Regions from separate parts of the Mesorhizobium sp. M8A.F.Ca.ET.181.01.1.1 genome, predicted to be linked through region 2. Evidence: riboswitches for the same ligand, from Rfam matches in the RefSeq annotation. Region 2 holds a riboswitch; the other holds the start of a gene.
The links. Region 2 has a riboswitch for thiamine pyrophosphate ahead of EN824_RS02620 (YkoF family thiamine/hydroxymethylpyrimidine-binding protein). Riboswitches for the same ligand answer to the same signal wherever they lie in the genome.
Positions count from the first base shown of each region.

Region 1: another riboswitch for thiamine pyrophosphate. It lies ahead of thiC (phosphomethylpyrimidine synthase ThiC); the one in region 2 lies ahead of EN824_RS02620 (YkoF family thiamine/hydroxymethylpyrimidine-binding protein).

Region 1 covers NZ_SRTV01000010.1:3,176-10,726, forward strand. The annotation lists gene nadA (quinolinate synthase NadA) at 1-196, shown strand, start outside; gene EN824_RS27970 (L-aspartate oxidase) at 193-1,734, shown strand; gene nadC (carboxylating nicotinate-nucleotide diphosphorylase) at 1,734-2,600, shown strand; partial or broken gene EN824_RS36200 (biotin synthase) at 2,749-2,850, shown strand; gene panD (aspartate 1-decarboxylase) at 2,966-3,418, shown strand; TPP riboswitch at 3,527-3,643, shown strand; gene thiC (phosphomethylpyrimidine synthase ThiC) at 3,749-5,584, shown strand; gene thiO (glycine oxidase ThiO) at 5,581-6,582, shown strand; gene thiS (sulfur carrier protein ThiS) at 6,551-6,751, shown strand; gene EN824_RS28005 (thiazole synthase) at 6,753-7,526, shown strand; gene EN824_RS28010 (thiamine phosphate synthase) at 7,523-7,551, shown strand, end outside.
Region 2 covers NZ_SRTV01000001.1:518,901-526,451, reverse strand. The annotation lists gene EN824_RS02645 (hypothetical protein) at 150-488, opposite strand; gene EN824_RS02640 (isoprenylcysteine carboxylmethyltransferase family protein) at 607-1,452, opposite strand; gene EN824_RS02635 (ABC transporter substrate-binding protein) at 1,491-2,507, opposite strand; gene EN824_RS02630 (ABC transporter ATP-binding protein) at 2,500-3,267, opposite strand; gene EN824_RS02625 (ABC transporter permease) at 3,264-4,082, opposite strand; gene EN824_RS02620 (YkoF family thiamine/hydroxymethylpyrimidine-binding protein) at 4,122-4,730, opposite strand; TPP riboswitch at 4,721-4,834, opposite strand; gene EN824_RS02615 (hypothetical protein) at 4,825-5,088, shown strand; gene EN824_RS02610 (hypothetical protein) at 5,148-5,507, opposite strand; gene EN824_RS02605 (formyltransferase family protein) at 5,539-6,198, opposite strand; gene msrA (peptide-methionine (S)-S-oxide reductase MsrA) at 6,531-7,049, opposite strand; gene EN824_RS02590 (glycosyltransferase family 39 protein) at 7,226-7,551, opposite strand, start outside.

The sequences.
Region 1 (7,551 bases), on a different contig from region 2:
TTCGATGAGCGACAACGTTGCGGTGGAGCATCCCGAAGTCGAGTTCATCCGGCCTTGCAACCTCTGCCCGCACATGAAGCGGATAACGCTCGCCAACATCCGTACTGCGCTCGAACAGAACCGCCATGTCGTAACCATCGAATCGGAGATTGCAGGGCGTGCGCGGCTGGCCGTCGAGCGGATGCTGGCGGTATGAGCATGGACGTTCGCGATCTCGCCCGCCGGCCGGTCATCATCGGCGGCGGCATAGCCGGGCTGATGACCGCGCTGCACATGGCGCCTGAGCCGGTGCTGCTCCTGTCGAGATCGCCGCTTGGCGCGGAGGCGTCGAGTGCGTGGGCGCAGGGCGGGCTGGCCGCCAGCCTGGGCGGCGATGATGAACCGGCGCTCCATCTTGCCGACACGCTCGCCGCAGGGGACGGCCTTTGCGATGCAGATACAGCAAGGCGCATCGTGTACGCCGCGCCCGCGGCGATCGAGGATCTGACGCGCCTTGGGGCTCGCTTCGATCGCACATCTGCAGGAGTTCTGCGTCTCGGGCTGGAAGCCGCGCATAGCAGGCGGCGCATCGTTCATGCCGGAGGTGACGGCAGCGGAAGGGAGGTGATGCGCGCCCTGATCGCGGCCGTGCGCTCCACGCCTTCGGTTCTTGTCGTGGAAGGAGTCGAAGCACGCCGGCTGGCCGTCGAGGACGGCAGAATCGCCGGTGTTGTGGCGAGCGGTCCGACAGGTCCGGTGTTCTTTGCCACGGGACGGGCCGTTCTCGCCACGGGCGGAATCGGCGGCCTGTTCCGCGACTCAACCAACCCACTGGGCAGCTGCGGACAGGGTCTGGCGCTTGCGGCGCGCGCGGGTGCCGTCCTTGCCGATCTGGAGTTCATTCAGTTCCACCCGACCGCGCTTGACGGGCCCGGCCGTCCGATGCCGCTCATCAGCGAGGCGGTTCGCGGAGAAGGTGCAACAATCGTCGACGAAACAGGGCGGCGCTTCCTCGATGGCCTGCTCGGGGCGGAACTCGCACCGCGCGACATCGTCGCGCGCGCCGTCTGGCGACATCTTGCCGACGGCCATCGCGTCTTCCTCGACGTCCGCGAGAAGCCAGGCACGATGTTCGCGCAGCAATTTCTGACAATCGCATCAGCCTGCGGCAAGGCCGGCATCGATCCGGCGCGAGACCTCATTCCCATCCGGCCGGCCCAGCATTACCACATGGGTGGTGTCGCCGTGGATCTGGCCGGGCGAACATCGGTTCCTGGACTTTGGGCATGCGGCGAAGTCGCGTCGACCGGGCTGCACGGCGCCAACCGGCTCGCCAGCAACTCGCTGACCGAGGCCGTCGTTTGCGCGCGCTGGGTTGCCGAAAGCGTCGCTGGTGCACCGGACGGCGGTGGGAAGCCAGCGATGGCAGCTAACCTGCCCGCGCCGGATCCGAGGCCTGTGCGCCCTCTCCTGTCACATGCCCTTGGCGTCACGCGGGATGGCGAAGGTTTGAAAGAGGCTGCGCGCGCCTTGTTGCTGCTGTTGCATCGGCACGACACAGCGTCCGATCCCGCCGCCGTAGGGCTGATGATCGCGGTTGCCGCCTTGCTGCGCCGCGAAAGCCGTGGCGCTCACTACCGGAACGACTTTCCCCATCAAGCGGCCGTCGCCCGCCGCTCCGAAATCAGGCTCGACGCGGCCATGTTTGCGGCGCGGGAACTCGGCAACTCTCCAATGCTCGAAAGCGTCGCTTGATGAACCTATCCCCCCTTCCAACGATCATGCTCGAGCCTCTGGTGCGGGCAGCTCTGCTCGAGGACCTTGGCAAGGCCGGTGATTTGACCACTGATGCCATCGTACCGAAGGACCATCATGCGACAACGGTGCTGACTGCGCGCGAGGCCGGAACTATAGCCGGTCTCGACCTGGCGATGCTCGCTTTCAGGTTGATCGACCAGGATGTCGAGATGACAGTGGAGCGAGCGGACGGCAGCAACATCGCGCAAGGTGAGACCATCGCATCGGTCAGCGGTCCGGCCCGGGCCATACTCACCGCGGAACGGACGGCGCTCAATTTTCTGTGCCATCTGAGCGGTATCGCCACCGCGACGGCATTGATCGTCGCGGCGGTCCGCGGCCACGGCGCAAGAATCGTCTGCACGCGCAAGACGACGCCTGGATTGCGAGCGGTCGAAAAATATGCCGTGCGCGCCGGTGGCGGCTCCAATCATCGTTTCGGTCTCGACGACGCCATCCTGATTAAGGACAACCACATCGCCATCGCTGGCGGAATTCGCATGGCAATCGAGCGCGCGCGATGCAGCGTCGGCCACCTAGTCAAGATCGAAGTCGAGGTCGATACGCTAGCCCAGTTAGAAGAGGCTATGGCCCTCGCCCCAGACGCCGTCCTGCTCGACAACATGTCTGTCGACGAATTGCGCCAAGCAGTGGCGATGGTTGCCGGCCAGGCGATTACCGAGGCGTCGGGCAGGATAACGCCGGCGACGGCTCCAGCCGTCTCCGCGACCGGTGTCGACCTGATCTCCATCGGCTGGTTGACCCACAGCGCGCCAATCCTCGATATCGGGCTCGACTCCGCGAAATTTGTCCGTCGGGCCTGACAATCGGCGGTCGACCGGACGCTTTTTCGACCCAGCCCGCCAAGTTCAAAGGTGCCTAGGTCGCCCAATGCAAGGGGAACAGGATGGAAATGCACGCAGCGATTTCGGAAAAACCATGCGTGAAGCTCAATCCTTCGACGGCCACCGGATGTGGACCGTGGAAGCTGCTCGGGCGCTGCATGACGCGCCTTTCAACGACCTGCTGTTTCAAGCGCAAACCGTTCACCGCCGGAATTTCGATCCCAACAGGCGGCGGCGGGCGCTGGTCTCAGCGGCGGCGCCCTCGTCGTCGGAATCTAGCGGGGTAACCCGGCCACCCAGAGGATGGCGGGACGATTCATCCATGATGATAGGAAACAGGACCATTGCGAAAACTAGTCGCTGGCAAGCTGCACGGCATCTACGTCACCGAAGCGAACCTCAACTACCATGGATCGATAACGCTGGACCCTGACCACTGCGAAGCAGCCGGGATCCTGCCGATGGAATTTGTGGAGATTTGGAACAAGAATTCCGGTGCGCGGATTTCGACCTATGTCATTTTCGGCGAGCGCGGCTCACGATGCTGCATCCTCAATGGTGCGGCTGCCCGCACCTGCCAGCCAGACGACCAGATCATTGTTTGCAACTCCATATACCTGGACGAAGCGAATATCACCTCGTTGAAGCCGCGGATCATCACCTTCGACCAGGACAATCACATACTCGATCGCCTGAGCTACTCCGTCGATCTTGACGCACATGGGCGTTACAGTTTCTCGATCCTTGACGAGGCGAATGAGCCTTTGGCCATTCCTGCGCTGGTCTCCGGCGCGTGACTTCCTCTCGAGATTTGCCCGTGCTTTGCGCGGGGTTTCATTAGTCGCCGATCACCGCCGCAGGTGGAAATGCGCTTGACAAAGCAGTGTCGGCTCGGTCAATTCGAAAACATTCACCAGGGGAGTCCCGGCAAGGGGCTGAGATACTGCTGGCTATCGCGGCGCAGTGACCCGTTGAACCTGATCCAGTTCATACTGGCGTAGGGACGGTGCAAGCGCTTTGCGGGAGTTTACGCCCGAAGACCTGTTTTCAAGCAGGTCGACCAAAGCGTCTTTTCATCCTTCCGGCACAGAACTGGGTCTCCAATGCATGAGCAAAGGAGCCTCAAGATGAATGCCCTAACCCCAGCCGTCTCAACGGGACCGCTGCCTGCCTCACGGAAAATCCACAAGCCCGGCGTCCTCCATCCGCACATCAAAGTGCCGATGCGCGAAATCTCCGTCCATCCGACAGCGGGCGAGCCGCCCATCACCGTCTACGATCCGTCCGGCCCCTATACCGACCAGACTGTCGAAACCAGCATCGAAAAGGGCCTCGCCCGGCCTCGCCACGAATGGATCACGGCGCGGGGCGATGTCGAAGCCTATGACGGCCGCCATGTGCGGCCGGAAGACAATGGCTTCGTCACGGGTGAGCGCCTGACGCCGGAATTTCCCATTCGCAACCGGCCGCTAAGGGCCAGGGCCGGCAAGGCGGTGACACAGCTTGCCTATGCGCGCGCCGGCATCATCACGCCCGAGATGGAGTTCGTCGCCATCCGCGAAAACCTCGGCCGGGAAATCGCCCGCGGCAAGCTGCAACGCGACGGTGAAAGCTTCGGCGCGGCTATTCCCGATTTCGTCACGCCGGAATTCGTACGCGACGAGGTGGCGCACGGGCGGGCGATCATTCCAGCCAACATCAACCACCCAGAGAGCGAACCGATGATCATCGGGCGCAATTTCCTCGTCAAGATCAACGCCAATATCGGCAATTCCGCTGTCACTTCCTCGATGGCCGAAGAGGTCGAAAAAATGGTCTGGGCGATCCGCTGGGGCGCCGATACGGTGATGGACCTGTCGACCGGCCGCAACATCCACAACATTCGCGACTGGATCCTGCGCAATTCACCGGTGCCGATCGGCACGGTGCCGCTTTACCAGGCGCTCGAGAAGGTCGGCGGCATCGCCGAGGACCTGACCTGGGAGGTGTACCGCGACACGCTGATCGAGCAGGCCGAACAAGGCGTCGACTATTTCACCATCCATGCCGGTGTGCGGCTGCATTACATCCCGCTGACCGTCGACCGGGTCACGGGCATCGTCTCGCGCGGTGGCTCGATCATGGCCAAATGGTGCCTGCACCATCACCGGGAAAGCTTCCTCTATGAGCATTTCGAGGAGATCTGCGACATCTGCCGCGCCTATGACGTATCCTTCTCGCTCGGCGACGGCCTTCGTCCGGGCTCGATCGCCGATGCCAATGATGCGGCGCAATTCGCCGAGCTGGAAACGCTCGGCGAATTGACGCAGATCGCCTGGGCCAAGGATTGCCAGGTGATGATCGAAGGTCCCGGCCATGTGCCGATGCACAAGATCAAGGAGAATATGGACAAGCAGCTCGCTGTCTGCGGCGAGGCGCCCTTCTATACGCTTGGACCACTGACGACCGACATTGCGCCGGGCTATGACCATATCACCTCAGGCATTGGTGCTGCCATGATCGGCTGGTTCGGCACCGCCATGCTCTGCTATGTCACGCCCAAGGAGCATCTCGGCCTTCCCGATCGCAACGACGTCAAGATTGGCGTGATCACCTACAAAATCGCCGCCCATGCCGCCGATCTGGCGAAGGGCCATCCGGCAGCGAAAGTCAGGGATGATGCCCTTTCCCGCGCGCGCTTCGAGTTCCGCTGGGAAGACCAGTTCAACCTGTCGCTCGACCCCGAAACCGCGCGGTCCTTCCACGACCAGACCTTGCCCAAGGAGGCGCACAAGCTGGCGCATTTCTGCTCGATGTGCGGGCCGAAATTCTGCTCCATGCGTATCTCCCACGACATCCGCGCCGAAGCCCAGAAGGAAGGCATGGCGGCGATGGCGGCGAAATACCGCGAGGGCGGCGATCTCTACATGCCGGCTGACGAGACCGGCGTAGCGCTCATGCCAGAGGCGCCGGAGCCATCATGAGGGTGTTGGTCAAAGGGGCCGGCGTCGCCGGCCTCACCGCCGCCTTCGAACTCGCCGCCCGCGGCGCGACGGTCACAGTCGCTGAGATCCGGCAGACCCTTGGCGGCAATGCCTCGTGGTTCGCCGGCGGCATGCTGGCGCCATGGTGCGAGCGTGAAAGCGCCGAGCAGCCGGTGCTGGATCTCGGACGCGTCGCCGCCGACTGGTGGGATGCGGCACTGCCGGATCAGGTGACACGGGCCGGAACACTGGTCGTGGCCATGCCGCGAGATGCCGGTGAGCTTGACCGGTTCGCCAGTCGCACGTGGGGGCATCGGCGTGTCGACGGAGATGAAATCGCGTTCCTGGAGCCCGACCTTGCCGGCCGCTTTCGCCGCGGGCTGCTGTTCCCCGACGAAGCCCATCTCGACCCGCGCCGGGCGATGGCGGCACTCCATGACAGGTTGTCGGCCATGGGTGTCGAATTCCAGTTCGATGTCGATATCAGGCGGATTTCCGGTTTCGATCGTTGGATCGACTGCACGGGAATGGCAGCAGCCGATGACAGGCTGCGCGGCGTTCGCGGCGAAATGCTGATCCTGCGCGCGCCTGATATCTCGCTGTCTCGCCCGGTCAGGCTGCTGCATCCGCGCTTTCCACTCTATGCGGTGCCGCGCGCCGACCACCGTTTCATGATCGGCGCGACAATGGTTGAAAGCCAGTCCGCCGGTCCGGTGACGGCACGTTCGATGATGGAGCAGCTGAGTGCCGCCTATGCCCTCCACCCGGCCTTTGGCGAGGCCGAGATCGTCGAAACCGGTGTCGGCGTTCGTCCGGCCTTTGCCGACAATCTGCCGCGGGTCGAAACGAACGGCGGGATCATCGCGATCAACGGGCTTTATCGACACGGTTTTCTCCTCGCCCCCGCCATGGCGCGCCAGGCCGCCGACCTGGTTTTCAGCCAGGACAGAACCAAGGAGCTTGCTCATGAAACTGACCGTCAACGGCGAAGCGCGTGAGGTTGCCACCGCCACCACGCTAGCCGAATTGCTTGCCGCGCTCGACTATGAGGGCGACTGGCTCGCCACCGCCGTCAACAGCGACCTGGTGCACAAAGCCAGCCGGACGGCGTTCTGCTTGAACGAAGGCGACCGGATTGAAATCCTCTCGCCCATGCAGGGAGGCTAGCATGTTCGACCTTCTGGGGACGACGCTTCAATCCCGCCTGCTGCTCGGCACGGCTCAATATCCTTCGCCGGCCGTCCTTGCCGATGCAGTCAGGGCGTCGGGCACGTCGGTGGTGACCGTCTCTTTGCGGCGTGAGATGGCGGGCGGCAGGGCCGGCGAAAAATTCTGGTCGCTGATCCGCTCGCTCGGCACGAGAATCCTGCCCAACACGGCCGGCTGCCACTCCGTCAAGGAAGCGGTCACCACCGCGAGCATGGCGCGCGAGGTCTTCGGCACGACCTGGATCAAACTCGAAGTGATCGGCAACCACGACACGCTGCAGCCGGACGTGTTCGGCCTGGTCGAAGCCGCCCGTATCCTGTGCGAGGACGGCTTTGCGGTATTCCCCTATACCACCGACGATCTCGTCGTCGCCGAGCGGCTGCTGGAAGCGGGCTGCAAGGTCCTGATGCCGTGGTGCGCACCGATCGGTTCCGCCTTGGGACCGGTCAACATGACGGCGCTGCGCTCGATTCGCGGACATTTCCCAGGCGTCCCCCTGATCGTGGATGCGGGGCTGGGACGGCCGTCGCACGCTGCCACCGTCATGGAACTCGGCTTTGACGCCGTGCTGCTGAATACGGCGGTCGCCAGGGCGGCCGATCCCGTCGGCATGGCGCGTGCTTTCGGCAAGGCGGTCGAGGCCGGTCGTGAGGCTTTCAGCTCAGGAATGCTCGAACCGCGCGACGTCGCCGTGCCATCGACGCCGACGATCGGCAGGGCCGTTTTTTCATGAAGCTCGATCCCTTCTACCTGATCGT
Region 2 (7,551 bases):
GGGGAGCTGGCGTTCCCCCGGGCCATCCCGGCTACGGAGCATCCAGCCCGCAAAGCAGAAAGCCCGCCTGGACGGCGGCTTTCCGACCGGTCGGAGGCCAGGAGAGTGCGGTCAAAGCCTCAGGGCTGGTTCCGCAGCCTCCTTCAACCTCAGCGGCGTGCGATCAGCAGGCAGAGCTGGCGCAGGTCGCGGTCATAAGTCCCCTCGCTGCCGAGAACGTCGACGCAGCGCTTCTTCATGCGCCTCAGCTGGGAGCTCGACACCTGGGCCACGGCACGCGGAACGTTGAGCTGGCTAGGGTTGGGCGATATGCCCACGTTCGACGGGTTGCTGGGATTGGTTACGTTGCCGATGCCCACGCCGACGCCGACACCACTAGTACCGCCAACATTGGCGCCAAGCCCCGCGTTGATACCGCCTGTTCCACCAGCATTGGCACCGAGCCCGGCGTTGATGCCGCCCGAATCTCCGATATTGGCGCCGGCCACGGCATTCGCGCCGTTGCTGCCGCCGACCGAAGCGCCGAGCTACAGCGCCCTCGCCTAGGGAGCAGCTCCGACCACTGGACGCTGAGGAGCCTGTTGGCCAACCCTCACAGCCTGGCCTTCAGAATAACCGGTAGAACAGCCGATAGTGTACATGTTCCATGTAAGCGCGATACTCCGGCCCGGCGGCCAGCAAGGCCTCCTCGCGCAGGATTCGATACAGCTGCATGTAGGTGATGACCGCATAGACAGCGAGATTGTGGAAGGAAAAGGCCGACAGGAGGTAGAGCACATGGCCGGCGAGGTAGCCGGCATAGATCGGATGCCGCACCAGCCGATAGGCACCGCCCGTCATCACACCGCGATTGGCCGGCAGGATCGCAAAAGAGCGCCCCAGCGAGATCTTGCCCCAGATAACGAACAACAATGCGATGATCTGTAACGGCGCGGCGACGTAGAGAGGAATCAGCGCAATGCCTGGCTTGAGACTGATCAACGCAACGCCAAAACTGGCTGTCACCGAAACGATGACGGTAAGCAGATTCCAGTCACGCGTGACCGGACGCCGCGACAGAAGCAGCCAGGTGAAGGTGAGTATCTCGGAAATCGCCACCAGCGCGGTGTTGAGCCGGGTCGGATCCTCGAGAAGCTGATAGACGCCGCGATAGACGAACAGCCCCGCGCACAGCAGCGCACAGGCGCGAAAGAAGCCTTCGCGCAAGTCGAGCATGATCTCGTGCTTGCGCGCCGCCGACAAAAGCCTTTTGTCTGGCGCACGCGAAAGCGCTTCACTTTTTGACATGAGCAAGGCAAGCATCCCGATGATCCCTCGGGGGCGACTTTTGCACGTAACCATTGCCGTGCCGTTAACCGAGAAGATCAGATCGGCATCAAACCGGGTCGAAGGTGAAGGCCGTAGCCGCGGTTTTGTCGGGCTGCGACCTAGCGACATCCTCGCCTCCAGCATCGGACGATACGACCTTTTCGCAGTCTCAGCGTCGGCACCTATCTGAGGTACCCATTGCTGAAATATCCCACGAAATCCGGACGTTGCGCGACAACCTTGCCATCGGCATCATGCAGGATACCCGCGGCGAGGAGGTGGGAGCCGATCGCTTCCATCTTGGCGGGATCCATGATGCCGATGGTGCCGTCTTGCCCGCGCAGATAGTGCCCGTCGATCAGTGCCTTCAGCGAAGTCTGGATCAACGCCGGATTGGTGAGGGCATCCTTGTTGGCGGCGATCAGCAGCGTCGCGGCTTCCTCTGGATGATCCACCGCGAACTGATAGCCGCGCCGCGTTGCCTGGATGAAGGACGACGCCAGTTGGGGATTTGACTGGAGAAACGCTTCGCTCGAAGAGATGAGCGTCGTGTGCTCGTCGGGAACGCCATAGTCGGCATAGACGAAGCTGCGTTGCTTGACGCCCTTGAGCTCGGCTTCGACGCCCTCCCAGGTCGACACTTCGAGGGTGAAGTCGACCGAACCGTTGGCGAGCGCCTCATAGGCGGAAGTGCCGAGCGTCACCGTCTCGAAATCGCCCTTGCCGCCATCATGCCGGATGATGGTCGAGATCAGTGCGTTTTCCCAGGCGCTGCCGAAACCGCCATAGGTCAGGCCATCCAGATCCTTCGGGCTCTTGATCTCGCTGCGCGCCGCATTGAACACCAGCCGACCAGTTTCGGACTGCACGACGGCATAGACGGCCTTCAAGTCGGCGCCGGCGGTCTTCTGGGTGAACAGGCTGATGGTGCCGTTGATGCCGAAATCGGCGACGCGGTTGGCGACAAGCGTGCCGGCGCCGGTGTCGCTGTAAGGCACGATATCGACCTCCAGACCGGCCTCGCGATAAAAACCCTTTTCGCGCGCGACGAACAGCCCGATGTGGTTGGTGTTGACCGTCCAGTCCAGCGCGACAGTGACTTTTTGCGTTGCCGCGAAGGAGCGGCTCGATCCGGTGGCCAGCGGTACGCTAGCGGCAAGGGTGAGCAGCAGAGCCTGCCTGCGCGTCAAATCAGTCATGGTCATGTCCTTTGGTTGGCTGGAGGTTGAGCAGAATGTCGAGGATCTCGGCCTCGAGTGCCCCGGCCTGCCGTGTGGCGGCGCTGGTCGGATCGCGCGGGCGCGGCAGTGGCACCTGGATCTCGCGCACGACACGGGCAGGCCGGGCCGACAGCACATAGATGCGGTCTGACAGGAACACGGCTTCGCGCACGTCATGGGTGATCAGCAACGCCGTCCATCGATGGTGCCGCCACATCTGTTCGAGCCAGCGCTGCATGGCCGCGCGCGTCAGTGCATCGAGCGCGCCGAACGGCTCGTCGAGCAGCAACATGTCGCGTTCCTGCACGACAGTACGCAGCAGCGCCGCGCGCTGCCGCATGCCGCCTGAAAGCTGCGCCGGAAAATGCCGCTCGAAGCCGGCAAGCCCAAACTCGGCAAACAGCGGCGCGACACGCGTCCGCGCCGCCTTGCGGCCGAGGCCCTGCACCTCGAGCCCGAGCGTCGTGTTATCGAGGATGCGCCGCCACGGCATCAGCGCGTCCCGCTGCGGCATGAAGGCGAAATGCCTGCCATGATCGTCGAGCGGCGCGCCGTCGAAAAACATCTCACCCTCGCCATGCTCGGCGCCGGTCAGAAGCTGGAACAGCGTCGACTTGCCGGCACCCGAAGGCCCAAGGATCGAGACGAATTCGCCGGCATCCACGCGCAGCGAAATGTCGGCGAGCACTTCGAGCCCGCCAAAGGCCTTGCGCATATGCCGCAATTCGAGCCGGCTCATGCTTGCGGGCCTTTTCGGGCGGCTTGCCTGCCAGCGGCTCTTTCCCAAGGCATGGCAAGTCGTTGCAGCACCACCGTCAGCCCGAACAGGACGAGGGTAAGGGCGGCGCTGACGCCGACGGCGGCGAGCACCAGGTCGGGACGGAAATTGTTTTTGGCGTTGAGCATGTAGATGCCCAGCCCTTTGGCCGCGCCCGCATATTCGGCGAAGATGGCGCCGACGACGGCATAGGTGATGGAGATCCTGAGGCCAGCGAAGAAATAAGGCAGCGCCGAAGGCAACCGTGCCAGGATGAAGACCCGCCAGCGCCCTGCTCCCATGGCGCGCAGCATCTGCCCGATCTCGACCTCGGTAGCCTCGTAGCCCTGCACCAGGGCCACCAGCATCGGGAAGAAGGTGACCAGTGCCACCAGCATGATCTTGGGCGTCAGCCCGAAACCGAACCACAGCACCACCAATGGCGCGATGGCGACCAGCGGCAAGGTCTGGCTGACTATGAAGACAGGAAACAGCGCGCGCCGCAAAGGCTGGAAGAAGTCGACCAGCATCGACAGCGCGAAGGCGGCGCTGAGCGAGCAGGCAAAACCGATCAGCGTGGCGCGGATGGTGGGAATGGCGTTGTCGAGCAGCGCGTCACGATTGAGCATCGCCTGTTCGAAGACGCGCGAGGGTGCCGGCAGAACCGTCGGCTTGATGCCGGAATGGTTTGCGTAGAGTTCCCACGCCACGAGCACCAGGCCGATCGATATCACGGCCGGTGCCGCCTGGGCGAGGAAGCCCGCGAGTTGACGCGGGTTGAACGACGATGAAGCCACGAGAGGATGACCTTGACGGCGCGCGTCGGCGCGAACGGTTCAAACGGCAGTGGGACTGTTGGCCGAAACCGTGACGTCGAGGGTTACGTGGCCGGCGCCTGGTCCGAAGCGGCAGAAGGCTTCGTCGAGCGCCGAGAAGATCGCGCCGGCATCGCCGCGCAGCTTGGTGCAGAAATTCTTGGAGCGATCATAGACGCCAGACTGCTTCAGGAAATCGATGCAGCCATAGATCTCGTCCATATGGTCGTCCGTGCCCATCACATAGAGCGAGAACTGCGCCGCCGCTGGCTGCCCAGTGGCGGGCGCGCCGCGGACGGCGGAAATGGCGGCTTGCTTGCGCGGGCCGAGTGGCCCGGCAGGTCCGCCAAACGTGTCGGAGCGGCAGATCGGATCGTCCGGCTCACCTGGGCAACCACGCGAAATGGTCGCCGACAGCACGCAATGCTTACCGCTGCCAGACGCAGCCACGAAAAGGTCGCGCAGCGCCGGGAATAGCACCTCGGGGGGCCCGACCAGCAAGGTCGAGATGTCGTCGGTCTCGATCCTGAGCTTGTCGCGATACGAATCGAGCGCGCCAAGCGCGCCCAGGATGACGCCGACAAAATCGTCGGCCATGGGATATAGGGAAACCTGTGCGCCTGAAAACATCGCCCGCCTCGCTCCGCTGGTATTACCCAGATCAGCTTCTAGGGTCTGTGGGCTTGCCGCCCCCGTCTCAGCCCCGACCGTACGGAGCACCCCTGTGGATGGCGGCGTTAAAGCACCATTCGATCGGTTGGGGAAGCTGTTTTTTCAGCAAGCTGCGCCAAAGCATTGCGCCAGCGCAGGCACAACCGGGTGCCGGCGCCCGGGAATTTGGCTCGATCCGGGTGCAACCAACAGCCCGACCATCACGCCGGGCGACATGAATTCCAACGCGGACCAGAATTGCCCGACCAGCGCGCAGACGGATGCCAATGGCAGGGCGACCGCGCCGACCGTGGCCGACAAGAACTGCGGTAAGTAGTTTTCGCAGCAGGGAAAGCGCGGACGCAAGTTCCGCGCTTTCCATGCTCGTTGGTCTCACTATACGCCACGACCGGCTGGCGGTACCTCTGGCACCGATTCGCTGGCCACTTTGCCAAACACTCTTATTTCGGGGCACGGTTTTCCGGCTTTTGGCCGTGCGAATGCGGTGTGCATTTTCATCAGCCGTTTGAGCAGGCGGCCATAGGTGAGGTATCGAACTCGGCCATTGGCAAGATCGAACTCCACCCTCCCCCATCGCCTGACCGGACCTTTTCCAGTTGGCGGACCCAGTCGCGCGATCTGAAAGGCCAACCGAACTTCGCGGCCGGCAACGTCCAGATAGATACCGGGATTGCCGCCCAGGACGTGCCACAATCGGGCAACGTGCTCGATCGACATGTCGGATGAAATCGCCATGTGGTTCCGCTCAAGTCGCGCCCAGACGAAATCACCGGTTGGCTGCCGCGTCCCGGACACCAAATCCTTGCAATAGGCTGGCGCCACCTCGCGCACCAACGCGCGCATCGCGGTCGCCACGCTGTCGGCCACATCCCGCCGCGTTGCCCAGTGCTTCGCAGAACGGCACCTGTCCGAGGATGTCGCCGTCATCGAAATTGGCGGACATCTTGTGCAATGTCACGCCGCCATGGACGGCATGCTGGCCGTCCGCGACCAGGCGATGGAGAGGGTGCGGCCCCCGGTAGTTGGGCAGCAGCGCCGGATGAAAATTAAGCCCGCCCTTGGGAAAGAGGCCGAGCAGTTGTTGTGGGATCAAGGTCGGGAAAGCGTAGCAGATCAGTACATCCGCGGCGATGTCAGGCAATTGCCGGCCAAGCTCATCCCAGTCGTAAGGCCGGCCGAATTCGATCAACTTTACCGGCGTGTTGCCGAGATAGCGCCTGAGCAGAAGCTGGCGCCTCAGCCGGCGTCGAAAATTGCCAATGCTGAAGCCTCTGGATGGGCGCTGAAAGCCAGGCACGATGATCGCGCCAATACGGTTTCCCGCCTCGATCCAGCCGGAAAGCAGAGGCCCGGTGTAAGCAGAAACATCCAGGATGAAAACTGCATTGAGCTGCCGGGCGCCGGCCACAGGCTCGAAAGAAATCATCTTTTCAAATCCGGCGGGGCAAGACATCGCCCGGCAATCCGAGCACCGTCACGGACCCGTCCGGTCAGGACCAAAAGGCCGGCCGAGCCGTCAGCCTGGTTTGGGAGAAAGCGGTCCTGCCGCGGCGACACTTGAGAGCCTTTCCCGCTTCACCAACACAGGTTTTTCGTAGAGTTTCCTCATGCTCCCCCTGAAATCAATCAACCCGCGCAGTTGGTCAGCAGTGCCGCGGACTGTCAACCGCCGGGCGGGGCTGACAGCCGCTATTGATATGGCCTCGCGGCAATCGGCGGGCGCTTAAACCCACTGCCGCAAAGACTGATCCGCGAGCCTTATGAAACGGCCTTTTCACGAACCGGCAGTTTCCAACCTGGCCTGACGAAATGGCAGGTGTAGCCGTTCGGATACTTCTCCAGATAATCCTGGTGCTCGGGCTCGGCCTCCCAGAACACTCCGGCTGGAGCGAGCTCGGTGACAACCTTGCCGGGCCACAGGCCAGAGGCATCGACATCGGCGATGGTGTCCTCCGCCACACGCTTCTGCTCCTCACTAGTGTAGTAGATTGCCGAGCGATAGCTCATGCCGACATCGTTGCCCTGGCGGTTGCGCGTCGTCGGATCGTGGATCTGGAAGAAGAATTCCAGAAGCTGGCGGAAGCTGATTTTCGCCGGATCGAAGCTGATCTCGATGGCTTCGGCATGCGTGCCATGATTGCGATAGGTGGCATTCGGCACGTCGCCGCCGCTGTAGCCGACACGCGTGGCGAGGACGCCCGGCATGCGCCGGATCAGATCCTGCATGCCCCAGAAACAGCCGCCGGCAAGCACTGCACGTTCGCTCGAAGTCGCCATGTAACGTCTCCTCAAAAGGCAATTCCGGGAAACCTGTAGCGGCGTTCCCCGGGGAATTGCGCGACAACAAATTTGGATAGTCCCATAAATGGGCATTGTCGCCTGCTTCGTCCAGTCGGACGAGCGGCCATTCGGCTATACCGGTGAAATTCGCCCCCTAAGGAACTGGGGGCACCTCAGTTGCGCGGATGCCGTGTCCGGCTACTGGCGGCGACCGGCAGATATCGGATACCAGGTGGAATGGCCGCAAAACTGATCGCCACAGGCGGTGCCTCGCGCGACCAGTTGAAAAGAACGGTCTTGACCGGAATGTTGTCCAACCATGCCCGCAGCCGCGACGGCACTTGACGACCCGGCCAAACCATCAGCATGCCATGGTCGCGCAACCGCTGCCTCGTGATCCAGGGTGCGAACCGCATATCGAGATCGGTGAAGATCGACGGCTTGTCATAGGCGTTGAGGCCCGCCAGCATGGCAAGATTGGTGTCGCCACCGACGATGT